4 regions of the Streptomyces sp. XY431 genome follow, and region 2 is predicted to be linked to each of the others. Evidence: riboswitches for the same ligand, from Rfam matches in the RefSeq annotation. Region 2 holds a riboswitch; each other region holds the start of a gene.
The links. A riboswitch is a leader RNA that binds a small molecule or an ion and turns the genes downstream of it on or off. The one in region 2 is predicted to bind cyclic di-AMP.
Positions count from the first base shown of each region.

Region 1: it holds a riboswitch for cyclic di-AMP, as region 2 does, so the genes downstream of both, ADK60_RS02950 (M23 family metallopeptidase) here and ADK60_RS36280 (transglycosylase family protein) in region 2, are expected to answer to the same signal.
Region 3: it holds a riboswitch for cyclic di-AMP, as region 2 does, so the genes downstream of both, ADK60_RS21615 (C40 family peptidase) here and ADK60_RS36280 (transglycosylase family protein) in region 2, are expected to answer to the same signal.
Region 4: it holds a riboswitch for cyclic di-AMP, as region 2 does, so the genes downstream of both, ADK60_RS47955 (LysM peptidoglycan-binding domain-containing protein) here and ADK60_RS36280 (transglycosylase family protein) in region 2, are expected to answer to the same signal.

Region 1 covers NZ_LGDO01000015.1:2,360-7,375, reverse strand. The annotation lists gene purB (adenylosuccinate lyase) at 1-1,278, shown strand, start outside; gene ADK60_RS02955 (MFS transporter) at 1,370-2,926, opposite strand; cyclic di-AMP (ydaO/yuaA leader) riboswitch at 3,236-3,401, shown strand; gene ADK60_RS02950 (M23 family metallopeptidase) at 3,405-4,451, shown strand; gene ADK60_RS02945 (DUF2470 domain-containing protein) at 4,715-5,016, opposite strand, start outside.
Region 2 covers NZ_LGDO01000503.1:18,336-23,351, forward strand. The annotation lists gene ADK60_RS36270 (LacI family DNA-binding transcriptional regulator) at 1-916, shown strand, start outside; gene ADK60_RS36275 (hypothetical protein) at 985-1,185, opposite strand; gene ADK60_RS36280 (transglycosylase family protein) at 1,344-2,594, opposite strand; cyclic di-AMP (ydaO/yuaA leader) riboswitch at 2,581-2,748, opposite strand; gene ADK60_RS36285 (hypothetical protein) at 3,014-5,016, shown strand, end outside.
Region 3 covers NZ_LGDO01000230.1:85,925-90,940, forward strand. The annotation lists gene ADK60_RS21610 (C40 family peptidase) at 1-707, opposite strand, end outside; gene ADK60_RS21615 (C40 family peptidase) at 961-2,133, opposite strand; cyclic di-AMP (ydaO/yuaA leader) riboswitch at 2,144-2,310, opposite strand; gene ADK60_RS21620 (C40 family peptidase) at 2,640-3,683, opposite strand; gene ADK60_RS21625 (NYN domain-containing protein) at 3,907-5,016, opposite strand, start outside.
Region 4 covers NZ_LGDO01000510.1:557-5,572, reverse strand. The annotation lists gene ADK60_RS37650 (SDR family NAD(P)-dependent oxidoreductase) at 38-460, opposite strand; gene ADK60_RS37645 (cytochrome P450 family protein) at 689-1,975, shown strand; cyclic di-AMP (ydaO/yuaA leader) riboswitch at 2,242-2,391, shown strand; gene ADK60_RS47955 (LysM peptidoglycan-binding domain-containing protein) at 2,397-3,392, shown strand; gene eno (phosphopyruvate hydratase) at 3,726-5,012, shown strand.

The DNA.
Region 1 (5,016 bases), on a different contig from region 2:
CCCGCCACCGCCGTCGCCGACTACGAGCGGGTGATCGACCAGGTCGACCTCGCTTCCATCGCCGCCCGTGAGCGGGTCACCCGGCACGACGTGAAGGCCCGGATCGAGGAGTTCAGCGACCTCGCCGGCCACGAGCAGATCCACAAGGGCATGACCTCCCGGGATCTGACCGAGAACGTCGAGCAGCTGCAGATCCGGCAGTCCCTGGAGCACGTGCGCGACCGCACGGTCGCCGTGCTGGTCCGCCTGGGCCGGCTCTCCGCCGAGCACGCCGAGCTGGTCATGGCCGGCCGCTCGCACAACGTGGCCGCGCAGGCCACCACCCTCGGCAAGCGCTTCGCGTCGATCGCGGACGAGCTGCTGGTCGCCTTCCGCCGGCTGGAGGAGCTGATCGCCCGCTACCCGCTGCGCGGGATCAAGGGCCCGGTCGGCACCGCCCAGGACATGCTGGACCTGCTCGGCGGCGACACCGAGAAGCTCGCCGAGCTGGAGCGCCGGGTCGCCGGCCACCTCGGCTTCGACAACGTGCTGATCAGCGTCGGCCAGGTCTACCCGCGCTCGCTGGACTTCGAGGTGCTGACCGCCCTCGTCCAGCTGGCCGCCGCGCCGTCCAGCCTGGCCAAGACCATCCGCCTGATGGCCGGCCACGAGCTCGTGACCGAGGGCTTCAAGGAGGGCCAGGTCGGCTCCTCCGCGATGCCGCACAAGATGAACACCCGCTCCTGCGAGCGTGTCAACGGCCTCGCGGTGATCCTGCGCGGCTACGCGTCGATGACCGGCGAGCTGGCCGGCGACCAGTGGAACGAGGGCGACGTCTCCTGCTCGGTGGTCCGCCGGGTCGCGCTGCCGGACGCCTTTTTCGCCTTCGACGGCCTGCTGGAGACCTTCCTGACCGTCCTCGACGAGTTCGGCGCCTTCCCGGCCGTGGTCGAGGCAGAGCTGGACCGCTACCTGCCGTTCCTGGCCACCACCAAGGTGCTGATGGGCGCGGTGCGCGCGGGCGTCGGCCGGGAGACCGGGCACGAGGTCATCAAGGAGCACGCCGTCGCCTCCGCGCTCGCGATGCGGGCCGGGGCCCGGGAGAACGAGCTGCTGGACCGGCTGGCGAACGACGACCGGATCCCGCTGGACCGGGCCGGGCTGGACGCGCTGCTGGCCGACCGGCTCTCCTTCACCGGTGCGGCCGGCGCCCAGGTCGCCGAGGTCGTCCGGCAGGTCGAGGCCGTCGCGGCCGCGTACCCGGAGGCCGCCAAGTACGCGCCGGGCGACATCCTCTGACGGTTGTCCGACCCCGGTTACCGGGCCCCGTCGCCGTCGAGGCGGCGGGGCCCTCGGTGTGTTCCGGGGGCTTGGCTTCTGCTGAGGAGGCTCAGCCCTGTTCCGGGGCGGGGTGGCCCGGGTCGAGGGGAAGGGCGGGGCGGCCCGGGTCCAGAGGTGGGGCCGGGTGGCCGGGGTCGAGGGGTGGCGCGTTGGTGCCGCAGGCGTAGCGGCAGTCCGGTTCGGCCACCGGGTGGTGGTCCTCCGGGGCCAGGACGTTGCCGTGGACGGTGGCCAGGGCGGTGAGTCCGCCCGCCACGAGCAGTCCGGCGCAGATCAGCATCGCGGTGTGGAAGGCGGAGTCGACCGCCGACGGCACCTGGTAGGCGTCGCCGCTCAGACCCGCCAGCGCGGGCAGTGCGGCGACCGCCAGCAGACCGGCCGCCCGGGCCGCGGCGTTGTTGACCCCGCTCGCGATGCCCGCGTGCCGTACTTCGACCGCCGCCAGCACGGTCGCGGTCAGCGGTGCGACCAGCAGCACCATCCCGCTCCCCATCACCGCGACGGCCGGCAGCACGTCCGTCCAGTAGGAGGCGTCGGGCCCGATCCGCAGCATCAGCAGCACGCCCACCGCGCACAGCAGCGGGCCGACGGTGAGCGGCAGCCGGGGGCCGATCCGTTTGCCCAGCCGGCCCGCCCGGGCGGAGAGCGCCAGCATGATCACGGTGATCGGCACCAGTGCCAGTCCGGAGACCAGCGGGGAGAAGCCGGAGACGATCTGCAGCTGGACGACCAGGAGGAAGAAGACCCCGCTGAACGCCGCGTACACGGCGAGGGTGACCAGGTTGACGGCGGTGAACAGCCGTGAGGAGAACAGGCCCAGCGGCAGCATCGGCTCCGGGGTGCGGCGCTCGACCACAATGAAGGCGGCGCCGAGCAGGAGGCCGGCCGTGCCGGTGACCCAGACCGTGGCGGAGAGTCCGCCCCCGGCGGCGGTCAGCGCATAGGTGATCGAGCCGAGCGCGAGGGCGGCCAGCACCGCGCCGAGCACGTCGAAGCGTCCGGTCGAGCTCTCGTCCCGGCTCTCCGGGACGTGCCGGGCGGCCACCACGATCACCATCGCGGCCAGCGGCAGGTTCAGCAGGAAGATCCAGCGCCAGCCCGGGCCGTCCACCAGCCAGCCGCCGAGGAACGGGCCGACCGCCGCCGACACCCCGCCGAGGCCGGACCAGAGGCCGACCGCCGCCGAGCGGTCGTCCGGATGGAACACCGCCTGGAGCATCGCCAGCGAGCCCGGGGTGAGCAGCGCTCCGCCGATGCCCTGCACGGCGCGGGCCGCGATCAGCACCTCGATGGTCGGCGCGGCGGCGCAGGCGGCGGACGCGGCGGCGAACCAGACCACGCCCAGCAGGAAGATCCGCCGCCGTCCGTACCGGTCGCCGAGCGCGCCGCCGAGCAGGATCAGGCCCGCCAGGGTGAGCAGATAGGCGTTGAGCGTCCATTGCAGGGCGTCGAGTTGGGCGCCGAGATCGGTGCCGATCCGGGGCAGTGCGACGTTCACGACGGTTCCGTCGAGCATCGCCATGCTGGAACCGAGCACCGTCGCCAGAAGTACCCAGCGACCCTGCGCGGTGCCCAACCGCAGGGTGCCTGCATCGGTGGTGGTCACGGCCCATGGTGGGGCCCCCGGGGCCGAAGTGACAAGGGTCACCGGGGGTGTGTCGGGGATGTCCGTTCCGTGAGTGATCGTGTGCGCACTGATGACGACATCGGCGGAGGGTGGCGGATCACGTGCGCGCAGTGAATGGATTGTGTGCGTACTGTGCATATCCCTGATGCGGAGCGTCACGGTGTTCCGGACTTTGGTCCCGGGTTCCGGAGATCGACATTGCTTCACCCGAACGGATGGGTTTTAGTTCAGCGACCGCCCGGCGTCAGCCCGGGTGGCCACCGGGTGGAACGCCTAGTCCTGCCGCTGCCCGGTGGTTCGCAACGAACTCTGTACGGCAGGAGCGGGGGACCCACAGGTAAGTCGCCGGACCCGAATTGACGGTCCGGCTTGGGGTGAAGCCGCATTTCTCTGCGGCCGGGCAACTCCAGCCCGAACCCGACAGCTCACCTCGCAGGCGTCGGAGAGGACAGCTTCCATGCCCGCACAGGCACGTCGTATCGCCATGCCCCGCGCCGTCCGCATCGGCATCGCCACCGCCGTCACCGGCGCCGCCTTCGCCCTTCCGCTGGTGACCACCGTCACCGCCCAGGCGCACGAGGCCCCGGCCGCCGGCCAGACGCAGCAGAGCAGCACCTGGACCGGCGCCGCCAGCGTCGACGCCGCGCCGGCTGCCGCCGAGAACGCTCCGGTTGCCCCGGCTGCCGCCGCCGCTCCCGCCGCCGAGGCCGCTCCGGCCGCTCCGGTCGACTACAAGGTCGTCGGCGGGGACACCCTGTCGAAGATCGCCGACGCGAAGAACGTCGAGGGTGGCTGGAAGGCGCTGTTCGAGCACAACCGCTCGGTCATCGGCGCCAACCCGAACCTCATCTTCCCGGGTCAGCACCTCGCGCTCGGCGCCAAGGCCGCCGAGGCCGCGAAGCCCGCCGCCCCGGCCGAGGCCGCCAAGCCGGCCGCTCCCGCCGCCAAGGCGCAGACCTCGCAGGACTCGGTGAAGCCGGCCGCTCCGGCCGCGAAGCCGGCGGCCCCGGCTGCCAAGCCGGCTGCCCAGCCCGCCGTTCAAGCTGTCGTCGCCCCGGTCGCGAAGCCGGCCGCCGCGGCTCCGGTCGCCGCCACCTCCGGCTTCTTCGCCCCGCTGGCCAACCCGAAGCTCGGCACCGCCTACGGCGTGGCCGGCTCGATGTGGGCCTCCGGCCACCACACCGGCGCCGACTTCGTCGCTGCCACCGGCACCCCGCTGCGCGCGGTCGCGGCCGGCACCGTGGTGAAGGCCGGCAACGGCGGCGCCTACGGCAACGAGGTCGAGATCAAGCTCGCCGACGGCAAGTACGCCGAGTACGCGCACCTGTCCTCGATCGGCGTGTCCATCGGTCAGACCGTCACCGCCGGCCAGCAGATCGGCCTCTCCGGTGCGACCGGCAACGTGACCGGCCCGCACCTGCACTTCGAGATCCGCACGGGCTCGGAGTACGGCTCGGACATCGACCCGATCGCCTACCTGCGGGCGCACGGCGTCGCGATCTGACCCTCGGTCGGATCATCTGCCACCGCTGGGTGCGGGGCGAAAACGACCTCCCGGAATGGTCATGTCGGGTGACCGCTGGACCGGGTGGACGCCGCACCTGAGCGGATCGACGGGCGCGGGACACGCCCGTCCTGCCGGCCGGCCCGGCTCGCGAGATCTTTCTCGTGGGCCGGGCCGGCCGTCGTCGTGCCGGGGTCCGCTGCCGCAGAGTTGACCACGCGTCAGTGTCGTTGCGGGGAAGGCTGGTTCGGCTTCCTTTGGGTTCAGGACCGGTGAGCGGCGGGCTCCTGCTCGGCGGCGGCCAGCAGTTGGTGCACCCGGTGACCGAACTCGTCGGCGTCGCGGGCCGGTTCGAGGAAGACCAGCCGGACGTCGCGGTGGCCGTACGGGTGGTCCAGGCGGAGCACCAGGCCGTACCGGTCGAGGGCGAGCGGGCGGATGTCGGGACGGTCGGCGAGCAGTGCCGGGTCGAGCAGCCGGGTGAGTACGGCGAGCGCGTCGGGGTGGTCGTCGGCGAGGTGGGTGAGCAGTCCGGCCTCGTAGCGGGCCAGCGGGTCGGGGGCGG
Region 2 (5,016 bases):
GCAGACCGTGCTGGCGGCGCTGGACGTGCTCGGCTACGAGCGGCCGACCCGGCTGCGCCAGCGCAGTGCCGGGCTGATCGGACTGATCACCCCGGAACTGAGCAATCCGATCTTCCCGGCGCTGGCCCAGGTGATCGAGCAGGCGCTGAGCCGGCACGGCTACACGCCGGTGCTCTGCACCCAGACCCCCGGCGGCTCCACCGAGGACGAGCTGGTCGAGATGCTGGTCGACCGGGGCGTGGCGGGCATCGTCTTCGTCTCGGGCCTGCACGCCGACAGCACCGCCGACCACGACCGCTACGCCCGGCTGGCCGGGCGCGGGGTGCCGTTCGTGCTGATCAACGGCTACAGCGAGAAGATCGACGCGCCGTTCATCTCGCCGGACGACCGGGCCGCGATGTGGATGGCCGTCCAGCACCTGGCCGAACTCGGCCACGAGCGGATCGGGCTGGCCGTCGGGCAGCGGCGGTACGTGCCGGTGCTGCGCAAGATCGAGGGCTTCACGGCGGCCCTGCGGGAGGTGCTCGGGCACACCCGGGAGGAGGCCGAGGAGCTCGTCCGGCACACGCTGTTCAGCGTGGAGGGCGGGCACGCGGCGGCCGGGGCGCTGCTGGACAAGGGCTGCACGGCGATCGTCTGCGGCAGCGACATGATGGCGCTCGGCGCGATCCGGGCAGTCCGTCAGCGGGGCCTGGCGGTGCCTCAGGACGTCTCGGTGGTCGGCTTCGACGACTCGCCGCTGATAGCTTTCACCGAGCCGCCGCTGACCACGGTCCGCCAGCCGGTGGAGGCGATGGCCAACGCGGCCGTGGACGCCCTGCTGGAGGAGGTCGGCGGGAACGCCGTCCAGCGCGGGGAGTTCATGTTCCAGCCGGAGCTGGTGATGCGCGGCTCGACCGGGGGCCGCGCGCGCTGAGGAGACATCACGAGGGACACCACGAGGGGCCCGGGAGCGAACCGCTCCCGGGCCCCTCGGCGTTCCGCTCAGCCCTCCTGGACGATGGGCCGGTCCGGGGTGACCCGGTGGCCGTCGGCGGCGTCACCGGTACGGGTCCCGGTACGCCGGCCCCGCTCCAGGAAGTCGCGGAGGATCAGTTCGACGGCGTCCTGCGGGTTCTTGGTGCCGGACAGCATCATCGCGTCGATGGCGAGATTGGCGTCGAGCGAGACGGTGACCTGGGCCATGGTGACTCCTCCTCGGGTGCTGAGCAGCAGCATGCCCGCCGGGACGGGCTTTGACCATGACTGTCCGGGACCGTGGTCGCGGCGGTGCCGCAGGCGGGCACGCCTCGGCCCCCGGGGGGAGGAGCGACGACTCTCCCCGGGGGCCAGGTGCTACCGGATCAGACCCGGCCGGCGAAGTCCGGAGCCCAGTTGGCGACGGTCTGGACCCGCACGCCCGAGCTCGGGTTGGCGGCCTCGACGTACTTGCCGTCGCCGACGTAGAGCGCGACGTGGTAGACGCCGGAGTCCTGGCCGTTGTTGGACCAGAACAGCAGGTCGCCGGCCTTGAGCGAGTCCAGCGAGACGTGCGTGGACGCGGCGGCCTGGTCGGCGGCGACGCGCGGGACGGAGACGCCCGCGGCGCGCAGCGCGGCCTGGGTCAGGCCGGAGCAGTCCCAGCCGCCGTTGCCGGTGCCGCCGTAGACGTAGGCCTGGCCGACCTTCGACTGGGCGAAGGAGACGGCGGCGGCCATGCTGCCGGTGGCGGCCGGGGCGGGGGCCGGGGTCTCGGCCTTCGCGGCGGGCTCGGCGGCCGGCTTGGCGGCGGTCCCGGAGCCGTTCTGCGCGTCCTTGGCGCGGTTGAACCAGTCGAAGCCCTGGCCGGACTTGTCGGCGGCCGGGGCCTTCGCCTCGGCGCGGTCGCCGAGGGTCAGGTGCTGGCCCGGGTAGATGCTGTGCGGGCCCTCGGCCAGGGTGGCGCGGTTGAGCTCGTACAGCCGCTCCCAGCCGCCCTGGACGTTGTTCTTGTCGGCGATGGAGGAGAGCCAGTCGCCGGCGACCACGGTGTAGTCGGCGGAGGCATCCTGGCCCGCCTGGCGGTGCCACTTCTGCCAGTCCTGGGCGCCGGTGCGCTGCTGGGCGGCGTCGGAGGCGGCCGGGGCCGGGTTCTCGGGCTCGGCGGCGGGCTTGGCGGCCGGGGCCGGGGTCTTGGCGGCCGGTGCGGCGGCGGCCGAGGTGTCCACGGCGGCGGGGGTGCCGCCCTTGGTCAGACCGGCCTGGACCGAGCAGACCGGCCAGGCGCCGGGGCCCTGCACCGCGAGCACCTTCTCGGCGATCGCGATCTGCTGGTCCTTGGTGGCGAGGTCGGCACGGGCGGCGAAGGCGGTGCCGCCGAACCCGGCCCAGGTGGAGTTGGTGAACTGGAGGCCGCCGTAGAAGCCGTTGCCGGTGTTGATGCTCCAGTTGCCGGTGCTCTCGCACTGGGCGACCTTGTCCCAGGTGGCGACGGAGGCGGCCGAGGCGGTGCCGGCGGTGAGGCACGGAACGGTGAGGCCGATGCCCGCGACGCCGAGGGCGGCGATCGCGCGGCGGGTGCGGCCGGACAGACGGGTGCCGTTGGTGGGCAGCATGAAGACGTGGTCCTCTCCCACGCCTGCGAGGTGAGCTGTCGGATTCGGGCCGGAGTAGCCCGGCCGCGCTGTGGACGCGGCTTCACCCCTAGCCCGGGTCCGGTCCGTGGACCGGTCCTGGGCGAACTACCTGTGGTTCCCCCGCTCCTGCCGTGATGTATTGCGCTGCCAGCACGCCCGACGGCAGGACTCGGCGTCGCGGACGGGCTGGGTCCGTGTGGCCACGAACGGGGAGCACGTTAAGCAGAGGCGGCTTCAAACCGCAAACATGTGTGATGACCGTCACAGTTTACGAAAGCCGTGCTGAACCGCTGTCCTTCATGATCAGAAATGACCGATTTCCGGCAACGCCCGTCATGGCCAACACAACTGCCTATGCTTCAGAGTGTCGGCACCATGCCGGCGCCGACGCAGCCGCCCGGGGGGAGGGCTACGCACCGATGGGCATCGACGAGGAGTCGGACGCCGCCCGTCCGGCCGCCAGGCCACGCGGGGCGCATCGCAGGGCAAAACATCGCAGAGCGGACATCCCGCCCGAACCACCCCGAACTCCCGTAAGCCGCCGCGCATTACTGCGCTGGCTGGCCGTCGGCACCGCCTTCGCGGCGATCAGCGGCGAGGAGGTCCTGCGCCGCTCGCTGACCGGCGAGACCCGGCTGGTCACCCCGGCCGCCGTCGTCGGCACCGACCCGCCCGGGGCGGCCGCCCCGATGGGCCAGGACGGCGGCCACGGCGCCGCCCCGCCGGCCGCCACCGCCGCCCCGGGCACCGGACCGCCCGAGCAGCCCGCCCCCGCGCCCACCGTCGACCAGGGCGGCCGCCGCTGGTCCGACCGGGCCGGCTGGGGCGGCAGCCCGCCCGGACCGCGCAGCGCCGTCCGGATCACCGACAAGGTCCTGCTCGACACCGACGCCGAGGTCGGCTCCCTGCTGGTCGAGCCGGGCGGCAGCCTCACCTTCGCCGCCGACCGCACCCTCACCCTCGCCGCCGCGGGCAACGTCGAGATCCGCGGCGCCCTCGCCCTCGCCCCCGACGGCGACCGGGTCCACACCCTCCGCTTCCCCGCCGTCGACGAGAAGCGCTTCCAGGGCGACGGCATGAAAGTGGTCGACACCGACGTCGGCCTCTGGGTCACCGGCGCCGGCTACCTGCGGCTGGACGGCGCCGCCAAGACCGCCTGGGTCCGTGCCGAGCGTGAGCTCAGGGCCGGCGACACCGTCGTCGACCTGGCCGCCCCGCCCGCCGGCTGGCTGCCCGGCGACGAACTGGCCGTCACCCCGACCGGCCCGCCCGACCAGGACGGCTTCGCCGCCGCCTACGACCTCGTCACCGTCCGGTCCGTCAGCGGAACCACCGTCACCCTGACGACCCCTCTCAAGTACCCGCACCCCAGGGTCGCCGCCGGAGGGGGCGTCACCGTCGGCGCCGAGCTGCTCAACCTCACCCGCAGCGTCCGGGTCGAGGGCAGCGCCAAGGGCCGCGCCCACGTCCACCTCACCAGCACCCGCCGGGCCGACGTCCGGCACACCGCGCTGCGCTGGGTCGGGCCGCGCGCCGACACCAAGGAGACCTGGCGCGGCCCGGACGGCACCGCTCCCGTCACCGCGCCGGTGCTCGGCCGGTACGGGCTGCACTTCCACCGGCTCGGCGACGCCACCCGGGGCACCGTGGTCGAGGGCGTGGTCGTCCGCGACGCGGGCAGCCACGCCTTCGTGCCGCACGCCAGCCACGGCATCACCTTCCGCAGCTGTGTCAGCCACGAGACCTGGGAGGACGCCTACTGGTGGGACGGCCCGCTGGACACCCGCACCCCCCAGCAGCCCTCCGACGACATCGTCTACGAGTCCTGCGTCGCCTCCCGCACCCTGCTCGAACCCAACCCCCGGGCCTACCGGCTGACCGGCTTCAACCTCGGCGCGGGCACCGGCGGCAAGGCCGTGGACTGCGTCGCCGTCGGGGTGCAGGGCGCCACCGGAGCCTCCGGCTTCGAGTGGCCGGAGAACAGCGAGGGCGTCTGGACCTTCCAGCGCTGCCTGGCCCACAACAACCTCCAGGACGGCATCTTCGTCTGGCTCAACGCCCAGCGGCACCACGTGGTCACCGAGTTCGCCGCCTACCACAACGGCGGCTGGGGCATCGAGCACGGCGCCTACCTCAACGACTTCGACTACACCGCGAGCGTGCTGTACGGCAACGCGGGCGGGGGAGTGGCGCTGCACGCGCTCGGCCGGGACCGGGGCAGCAACTTCGACGGGCTGCTGATCGACGCCGCCGGGCACAGCGACTTCGCGGTCTCCACCGCCCGGCACGAACTCGCCGGGGAGTCGGTCACCTTCAGCCGCAGCCGGTTCACCGGCTACCGCAGGGCCGGGATCGCCTTCCGCGCCGGGGCCGACGGCAGACCGGACGACGTGCTGGTGCTGGACTGCGAGTTCGACGGCAA
Region 3 (5,016 bases), on a different contig from region 2:
GTGGTGCCGAGGTCCAGCCGGTCGGTGCCCCGGGTGGCGCGCTGCTCGGCCTCGCGGGCGTCCTGGGCGGCGAGCCGGGCGCGTTCGGTGGCGCCGAGGCTGTTGAGCAGCCGCTGCGCCCTGGTGAGCCGCTGCTGGATCTGCTGCTTGCCGTCGGCCAGCGCCTTGCGGGTCTGTTCCAGCTCGGCGAGCTTGGCCGAGGCCTCGGCCCGGCGCTGGTCGAGCACCCGCTGACGGCCCAGCACCTCGTGCAGGGTCTCGTTCTGCCGCTCGGCGGCCTGGTCGAGGCTGCGGGCCCGGGAGAGGTAGCCCTCCGGGTCGGTGGAGAGCATCAGTTGGACGGTCTGTGCCATCCCGCCGCCCCGGTACTCCGCCCCGGCCACGGTGGCGAGGTCGCCGCGCAGCTGGTTGAGCTCGTCCTGGGAGAGGGCGATCTGCTGCTGGAGCGTGCCGGTCTCGTGCTGGAGCCGCTGCTGGGCCTCCTGGGCGGCGTTGAACCGCTCCGAGGCCTGCTCGGCCTCGTCGTAGAGCTGCTCCACCTGGGCCTTGACGTCCTTGCGGTTCGCCGGGGTGTCGGGCGCGCCGGGAGCCGCCTGCGCGGTGCCGCCGGTCGCCACGCCCAGCGCGGTGGTGGCCGCCGCGGTGAGCACCAGCGCCCGGGCGAGCGTGTGGACACCTGACAGCGGGGAACGGCGGTGCGCGGTCATTCGACGTCGGCTCCGATCCTGGGCCCGGACCCGCCGCCGCACCGGACCGGGCGGCTGTCGAAGCGGGCGTCCGGTGGCAGACGTTAGCGAGTCAGGGCAACCGTTTCCAAACCCCTCCGAATCCGAATATTCAGTCACTGATCGGACATCAGACCGGTTCGCCCGCCGGAGTTCCCGGTGACCGGGGGAAAGCCGCAGGCCCGGCCTCCCCCGAGGGGAGACCGGGCCTGCCGGGAGTCTGCCGACCCGGGGGTCAGAGGCGCACGATGGTGTTGACCGGCATGTTGGACGCCGACTCGTAGCGGACCGACGCACCCGGCTTCGGGGCGTGGATGACCTGGCCGCCGCCGACGTAGATGCCGACGTGGTGGCGGTCGCCGTAGAAGATCACCAGATCGCCGGGCTGGGCCTGGGAGATGTCCGAGCCGATCCGGGTACCGGCGTTGGCCTGCTCCTGCGAGGTGCGCGGCAGCGACACACCCGCCTGGGCGTACGCCCAGCCGGTGAGGCCGGAGCAGTCGAAGGAGTTCGGGCCGGTGGCGCCGTAGACGTACGGGGCACCGAGCTTGCTCTCGGCGGCGGCGATAGCGGCGGCGGCGCGCGAGCCGTTGGCGGCGGGCGCGGCCGGCTTGGCCGCGGCGGCGGGCGCGGGCGTCGACGCGGAGGTGGGTGCGGACGCGCTCAGGTCGCTGCGGTTGGTGTCGCGGGTGGCGCGCTCGGCGTCCGCCTTCGCCTTGGCGGCCTTGGCGGCCTCGGCCTTCGCGGCGTCCGCCTTCGCCTTGGCCTCGGCGGCGGCCTTCTCCTCGGCCGCGCGGAGGGCCTGGCGCTCCTGCTCGGTGAGGGTGTTGAGCAGCTGCTGGGCCTTCGCCAGCTTGCCCTGGACCTCGTCCTTGGAGGTCTTCAGCTGCTGGGTGGTGGACTCCAGCTCGCCGAGCTTGGTCTGGGTCTCGGTGCGGTCCTGGTCGAGCCTGCGCTGCTGCTCCTGGAGCTCCTTCAGCGCGCCGGACTGGGTGGAACCGGCCTGGTTCAGGGCGTCGGCCTGGCTGAGGAAGTTGTCCGGGCTGGCGGACAGCATCAGCTGGACGGTCTGCGATATGCCGCCGGTGCGGTACTGCTCGCCGGCGATCTCGGAGAGGCCGCCCTGGGCCTCCGTCACCACGGCCTGCTGGCGGGCCACCTTGTCCTGCAGCTCGGCGACCTGCTTCTGCAGCTCCTGCTGCTTGGCCTGGGCGCCGTTGTACTTCTCGGTCGCGACCTCGGCCTGCTCGTTGAGCTGGTCGACCTGCTCCTTGACCTGGTCCTTGGTCGGCGCGGGGTCGGCGTGGGCGCCGGACTGCGCGGAGAGGGCGACGGCAGCGGCGGCGAGACCGGTCATGATCGAGACCCGGGTACGGCCGGCGGGCTTGGGACGACGATGGGACGCCACGAAGGCGGACTCCTTCTTCCTCATCCGCCTACCGGGTGAGCTGACGGGTTCGGGCGGAAGCGTGCCCTACGACGCCTCACCGTCCGCGCGAGCGGCCGACCTGGCGCCGATTCACCCCGGAGGAACGTGGTTCCCCGGCTCCGCTCCACAGCTGACCCCGGACTGCTGGGTCTGGTTCGGGCGGGCACCTGAGGCCCCGCCCGGCTGCTTCGCGAACTCGGCGGTGAACCCCACCGCCACCCAGGCTGGGTGATCGACTGTGCGAGGTTCGAAGCACGACCCTAGTAACAGATCCGTGATCCGTTCAAATCCTTGTCAGAAAAAAGCCAGAAGAATTCCCAAGTTCCTTTGTGAATATGACCGAGCGTGATCACATCCCCACATCAGGCTGATCATTTCCACCTGGACGGCCGAACGCCCGACCCAAACCCCAGCGCCACCCCCGATCGGAGGTGGCGCTGATCACAGAGGCCGAGAACCGCCCCCGGGAGTGTCGTGGCGGACCGTCAGACCCGGCGGATCGTGTTGATCTGCATGGCGTCGGCCTTCATCACCTTCACCACGTCACCGGTGTGCGGCGCGTGCACCACCATGCCGTTGCCGATGTACATACCGACGTGGCTGCGGTCGGGGCGGTAGATGATCAGATCGCCCGGCTGGGCCTCGGCCAGGGACGGCACCCGGGTGCCGTAGTTGCCCTGCGCCTGCGAGGTCCGCGGCAGCGAGACGCCGGCCTTCCCGTACGCCCAGACCATCAGGCCGGAGCAGTCGAAGGTGCTCGGGCCCGTGGCGCCCCAGACGTACGGCGAGCCCTGCTTGCCCATCGCGTTGGAAACCGCGGCGCCGGCCATGCCACTGGCCTGCGGCAGGCTGCCCAGGTCGGTGCGCTCGGTGCCGCGCGAGGCGCGGTCGGCCTGCTGCTGCGCCGCCTTCACGGCCGCGCGATCGGCGGCGCTGAGCGAGTTCAGCAGGTCCTGGGCGTCCTTGAGCTTCTTGCCGACCTCGGCCTTGGACTGGTTCAGGTCCTTGGTGGTGGTGTCCAGCGAGGCCAGCACGGCGGCCGCCTCGCTCTTCTGCTGGTCGAGCCGGCGCTGCTGGTCCTGCAGGCCCTTGAGCGCCTCGGCCTGGCTGGAGCTGGCCTGCTGCACGCTGGAGGCCTTGTCCAGGTACCCGGACGGGTCGGAGGTGAGCATCAGCTGGACGGACGGGTCGATGCCGCCGGTGCGGTACTGCTCGCCCGCCACCTCGGCCAGCCCCGCCTGAAGCTGGGTCATCTGCTCCTGGCCGCGGGCGACCTGGTCCTGGAGCTGGTCCGCCTGCTTGCGCAGCTGGTCGGCCCGCTCCTTGGCGCCGTTGTACCGCTCGGTGGCCTGCTCGGCCTCCTCGTTCAGCTGGTCGATCTGCGCCTTGACGTCGTCCTTCTTGGGCGACGGGCTCGGCGCTGCGTGGGCGGCGACCTGGGCGGAGAGAGCGACCGCGGTCGCAGCGGCCGCGGTGAGCACGGAGACCCGCGCGCGGCTCGGCTGCTTGGGACGGCGGTGGGAGGCCAAAAGGACCGGCTCCTTCTTCCAATGGCCTCACCCGATGGGGTGAGAATCCGGAAAATAGGTTTGACGCCAGACCCTAGTGAAGATCCACGCTTCGCGCCACTCCCACGATTACGTGAACCTGCCGCCCGCACCCGGACTTCACGAAACCCGCACAAGACCGCAATCCCGGCGCTGACCAGCCGTCATGACCCTCGGTCCGCGACCCCGGGAACCAGGGCACGCCCTAGGGGCGGGCCAGCCGGTTCAGCAGCAGCACCGAGGCCACGGGGCGCGCGCCCGCCTTCCGCACGCCGTCCGCCACCTCCTTGTCCGCCGAGACCACCACCACCGGGCGGCCCTGCGGCTCGGCCCGGACCAGTCGGCGGATCAGCTCGTCCGCCGTCTCACCGGTCCGGCTGAACCGCACCCGCACCCCGCGCGGCGGCGCCATGATCACCGGCACGTCGAGGTCCTGGCCGTCGAACACACAGGTGACCTCCGCCTGGGTGCGCTGCGCCAGCATCGCCAGTCCGCCCAGCAACCGGATCCGCTGCTGCTCCAGCGGCAGCGTCGGATAGCCCGTCTTGGTGACGTTGTAGCCGTCCACCACCAGATGGACCTGCGGGATCGCCAGCAGCTGGTCCAGCAGCGCCGGGTCGTCCTCGGCCAGCCCGCGCCGCGCCACGTCGTGCGGCGAGGCCGAACCCGGCACCACCGCCTCCACCAGGTCCGCCGGACGGATCTGGGAGACCGGCAGCGCCAGCTCCCGCTGGAGGCCCTGGGCCGACTGCAGCACCGTGTCCAGCAGCAGCCGCAACCGCATGTCCTCGACGCCGCGCCCCTCGCGGGCGGAACGCCGGCCCTGCTCGGCGGAGTTCTCCAGCTCCGTGACCCGGTGCCGCAGCCGCCGTGCCTCGCTCTCCGCCGCGCCGCGCTCGGCCGCCGCCTGCGCTCTGACCGCCTCCAGCTCGGCGGCGACCTTCCGGGTCTCCGCCTGCGCCCGGCGGGTGTCGCTCTCCAGCGAACGCAGCCGCCGGCGCAGCGACTCGGCCTCCTTGCGGACGTCCTCCGACTCGGCCCGCTGCCGCTCCAGGTCGGCCCTGGCCGTGGTCCGCAGCTCGGCCAGCTCGGCCTGCAGCTTCTCGACCAGCCGGGTCGCCTCGGCGACCGCGCCCTCGGTGCCGGCCCGCTCGGCCTCCTCGCCGGCCTCGGCCACCAGCCGGCTCCACCCGGCGGACCGCACCAGATAGGCGGCCGCGGCCACGTCCATCGGGTCGGCCGCGCCCGGCACGGCGCCCGCCTCCAGGGCCCTGACCAGGTCCGGCTGACCCAGCCGCAGCCGCTCCGCTATCCG
Region 4 (5,016 bases), on a different contig from region 2:
CCGAGCAGCCGAAGCAGCCCCGACCGCCCCCGGCCCCTCAGACCGCGGCGACGTCCGCCACCGGACGGCGCTGCGGCGGAACGACCTCGCCGATCGCCTCGCCGACCAGCGCGACGAGTTCGGCGAGCCGCTCCAGGTCTAGGTGGGCCGGCAGGTCGGAGAGGGAGACGATCCGCTCGCCGTCCGGCCCGGCCACGCAGAACAGGTCGATCGGGCCCAGGTGCTTCTCGGCGGTGTCGACCAGCGCGGCGACATCGCTGGGGCGGCGGACGTCGCCGCACACCCCGACGACCGGGCAGCCCGGCCGGTCGAGCTCGGTGGCGAGGTCCTCGGCGACCCCGCCCCGCTGGTCGGCGATCAGCATCCCGGCGGCTCCCGCCGCGGTGAAGCGGCGGGCGAGGCCCGCCCCCGACCCGCCGTCGAGTACCGCGATCACGATGACCGCACCGGTGACCCGCATGGCCCTGCTCCTCCCTGTGGGCGGCTCCGCACCGGCGCCCACGGACATCTTGCGGAGGATCGTAGGCACGACCGGATCCTCCGCAACAGGAATTACCCCTCAGGTGACCAGGCTCACGCCTGCTCCTGCCCACCATCACCGGAACGATCACCGGAACGAGCGCCGGGCGGTGGGAACGGCGGCGTCCACGGTGCGGTGCCTGGGACGCGCCCGGGATACCGTCGACCCATGCCAGCTCAGCCCGCTTCCGCCCGTCCGCCCCTGTTCACCTGGGAGTTCGCCGCCGACCCGTATCCGGCGTACGCGTGGCTGCGCGAGCACGAGCCGGTGCACCGGACCACCCTGCCCAGCGGGGTGGAGGCCTGGCTGGTCACCCGGTACGCGGACGCCCGCCAGGCGCTCGCGGACAGCCGGCTCTCCAAGAACCCGGCGCACCACAGCGAGCAGGCCCACCGCACCGGCCGGGTCGGCATCCCGGGCGAGCGCCAGGCCGACCTGATGACGCACCTGCTGAACATCGACCCGCCGGACCACACCCGGCTGCGCCGCCTGGTGTCCAAGGCCTTCACCCCGCGCCGGGTGGCCGCCTTCGAGCCCCGGGTGCAGCAGCTGACGGACCGGCTGATCGACGGTTTCGCGGCGCGCGGATCGGCCGACCTCATCCACGAGTTCGCCTTCCCGCTCCCCATCTACGCGATCTGCGACCTGCTCGGGGTGCCGGCCGAGGACCAGGACGACTTCCGGGACTGGGCCGGGATGATGATCCGCCACGGCGGCGGCCAACGCGGCGGCGTGGGGCGGGCGGTGAAGCGGATGCGGGCCTATCTCGCGGAGCTGATCCACCGCAAGCGCGCGGACCTCGGGGACGACCTGATCTCGGGGCTGATCCGGGCCAGCGACCACGGTGAGCACCTCACCGAGAACGAGGCCGCGGCGATGGCCTTCATCCTGCTCTTCGCAGGCTTCGAGACGACGGTGAACCTGATCGGCAACGGCGTCTACGCGCTGCTGCGCAACCCGGGGCAGCGAGCGTTGCTCCAGGAGTCGATCGGGCGCGGCGAGAGTGGGCTGCTGGAGACCGGGATCGAGGAACTCCTGCGCTACGACGGCCCGGTGGAGCTGGCCACCTGGCGGTTCGCGACGAGCCCGCTGACCATCGGCGGGGTGGAGATCCCGGTCGGCGACCCGGTGCTGGTGGTGCTGGCGGCGGCGGACCGGGACCCGGCACGGTTCGCGGACGAGAACACCCTCGACCTGGCCCGGGCGGACAACCCGCACCTGGGCTTCGGGCACGGCATCCACTACTGCATCGGCGCCCCGCTGGCGCGACTGGAGGGGCGGGCCGCGCTGACCACCCTGCTGTCCCGGCTGCCGGACCTCCGGCTCGCCGCGGACCCGGAGGAACTGCGCTGGCGCGGTGGTCTGATCATGCGTGGACTTCGTGAACTTCCGGTGGAGTTCACGCCGGAAGCGACATCGGAGGCAACCTCCGCCGACCCCTCGGCAGTTCACTGAGGGGGACTCACAGGGGGACTCACGGGGGGACTCACGGGGGGCTCACGACACGCTGACGCGGAGTCTCTGCGAGGCGGCTTCGGGGGGTGTGAACCTCCATCAATCCGGACATACCTCTTCGGTTGGTAGGCAATCCATCACCTGACGTGATTTCCGTGTGATAGCGGCGATATGAGCTTGTGATTGCTCTGAAGATCTGTCTACTCTCCGGGGAGCCCGCGGAAGCGGGTCCCGTGCGCGGAACGCCGAGTCCTGCCCGCCGCGTCACCGGAAACCGACCAGAACCCTGGGCAGGGGCGGGGGAACCAGGTCTTTGCGCCGTCTCCCACGGCTTGGGGTGAAGCCGCCTCCGTGCGGCCGGGCCACCTCCCGGTCCGAACCCGACAGCTCACCTCGCAGGCGTGCGGAGAGGGACTTCTTCATGCTGTTCGTCGGAACCGGCCGTCACCGTCGCCGCACCCAGACCGAGAAGGCCATCGCCGTCGCCGGTGTCGCCGGTGTCGGACTGGCGATGCCGATCCTCACCGCCACCGGCGCCTCGGCCGCCCCGGCCTCGACCTGGGACGCGGTCGCCCAGTGCGAGAGCGGGGGCAACTGGAGCATCAACACCGGCAACGGCTTCTACGGCGGCCTGCAGTTCACCTCCAGCACCTGGAAGGCGTTCGGCGGCACCTCCTACGCGCCGCAGGCCAACCAGGCCTCGAAGGCGGCGCAGATCACCGTCGCCGAGAAGGTGCTGGCCTCGCAGGGCCCGGGCGCCTGGCCGGTGTGCTCCAAGAAGGCCGGTCTGAGCAAGGGCGGTGCCCCGGCGGCGGTCGACACCTCGGCGGACGCCGCCCCGGCCGCCCCCAAGCCGCAGGCCCAGCCGCCGCAGCAGGCCCCGCAGGCGCAGATCGAGCAGCCGGCCCCGAAGGCCGCGCCGAAGCACGCCGCCCCCAAGTCGCAGGCCCAGCAGGACCCGCAGACCCAGCAGACTCCGAAGTACGCGCCGAGGCACGCCCAGCCGGCTCCGCAGGTCCAGCAGCAGGCGCAGCAGCAGACCCAGTCGCAGGCGCCGTCGTTCTCCGGCCGGGCCGGCTGGGACGCCGACGCCAAGGTGTTCTGGTACCAGAACAACGGCGCCTGGTACTGGACCAGCCACCAGGGCGTGTACCAGCAGTACGCGGGCCAGGGCACCGCCCCCGCACCGCAGCAGACGCAGCAGACGCAGCAGACGCAGCAGGCCCCGCAGGTCCAGCAGGCCCAGCAGTCGCAGGCCGGCCAGGGCTACACCGTCCGCTCCGGCGACACGCTCGCCGGGATCGCGACCGCGCAGGGTGTCCAGGGCGGCTGGCAGGCCCTGTACGACGGCAACCGCGGCACCGTCGGCGGCGACCCGGACCTGATCGTCCCCGGCCAGGTCCTCGCCCTCGGCTGACGCACCGCCCACTCCTCTTGCCCGCTACCCGCCTGCCCGTCACCGGACAGGCGGGCAGCGGGCAAGCGGACAGGCGGGCAAGCGGACGGGTGGACAGGCGGGAAGGCGTGCCGGCACCGGCCCGTTCCGCCCCCTTCGCCCGCCCCGGGACGTCCGAGGCCGGGCAACCAGGTGAACTACCGGTGGGTAGCACAGCCACACGCTGAGACGGAGCCGAGGTCGACGTGGCCCGGACAGCCGGTGCGGTTAGGCTCTGGTCGTAACGACTCCGCAATCGTCCGGCCGACGGCACCCCACTGTCAGCCGGTACCTGCTTCCGCTAGGAGATGCCTCGTGCCGTCCATCGATGTCGTCGTAGCCCGTGAGATTCTCGACTCGCGCGGCAACCCCACGGTCGAGGTCGAGGTCGGCCTCGACGACGGCAGCACCGGCCGTGCCGCTGTCCCGTCGGGTGCCTCCACCGGTGCCTTCGAGGCCCTGGAGCTCCGCGACGGCGACAAGAACCGCTACTTCGGCAAGGGCGTGGAGAAGGCCGTCCTGGCCGTCATCGAGCAGATCGGCCCGGAGCTGGTCGGCTACGACGCCACCGAGCAGCGCCTGATCGACCAGGCCATGCTCGACCTGGACGCCACCCCGGACAAGTCCTCGCTCGGCGCCAACGCCATCCTCGGCGTCTCGCTGGCCGTCGCGCACGCCGCCTCCGAGGCCAGCGACCTGCCGCTGTTCCGCTACCTGGGCGGCCCGAACGCGCACGTCCTGCCGGTCCCGATGATGAACATCCTCAACGGTGGCTCGCACGCGGACTCCAACGTCGACATCCAGGAGTTCATGATCGCTCCGATCGGCGCGGAGTCCTTCTCCGAGGCCGTCCGCTGGGGCGTCGAGGTCTACCACACGCTCAAGGGCGTGCTGAAGGAGCGCGGCCTCTCCACCGGTCTGGGCGACGAGGGCGGCTTCGCCCCGAACCTGGACTCCAACCGCGAGGCCCTCGACCTCATCGTCGAGGCCATCCAGAAGGCCGGCTACGTGCCGGGCAAGGACATCGCGCTGGCCCTGGACGTCGCCGCCTCCGAGTTCTACGAGGACGACGCCTACCAGTTCGAGGGCAAGGGGCTCACCTCCGCCGAGCTCATCGAGTACTACGCCGGCCTGGTCGCCGCCTACCCGCTGGTCTCGATCGAGGACCCGCTGGACGAGTCGGACTGGGACGGCTGGAAGGCCATGACCGACAAGCTGGGCGACAAGGTCCAGCTGGTCGGCGACGACCTGTTCGTCACCAACCCGGCCCGCCTGGCCCGCGGCATCGAGACCGGCACCGCCAACGCGCTGCTGGTGAAGGTCAACCAGATCGGTTCGCTGACCGAGACCCTGGACGCCGTCGAGCTGGCCCAGCGCAACGGCTACCGCTGCATGATGTCCCACCGCTCCGGCGAGACCGAGGACGTCACCATCGCCGACCTGGCCGTCGCCACCAACTGCGGCCAGATCAAGACCGGTGCCCCGGCCCGCTCCGAGCGCGTCGCCAAGTACAACCAGCTGCTGCGCATCGAGGAGATCCTCGACGACGCCGCCGAGTACGCCGGCCGCGGCGCCTTCCCGCGGTTCAAGCACGAGGGCTGACCCG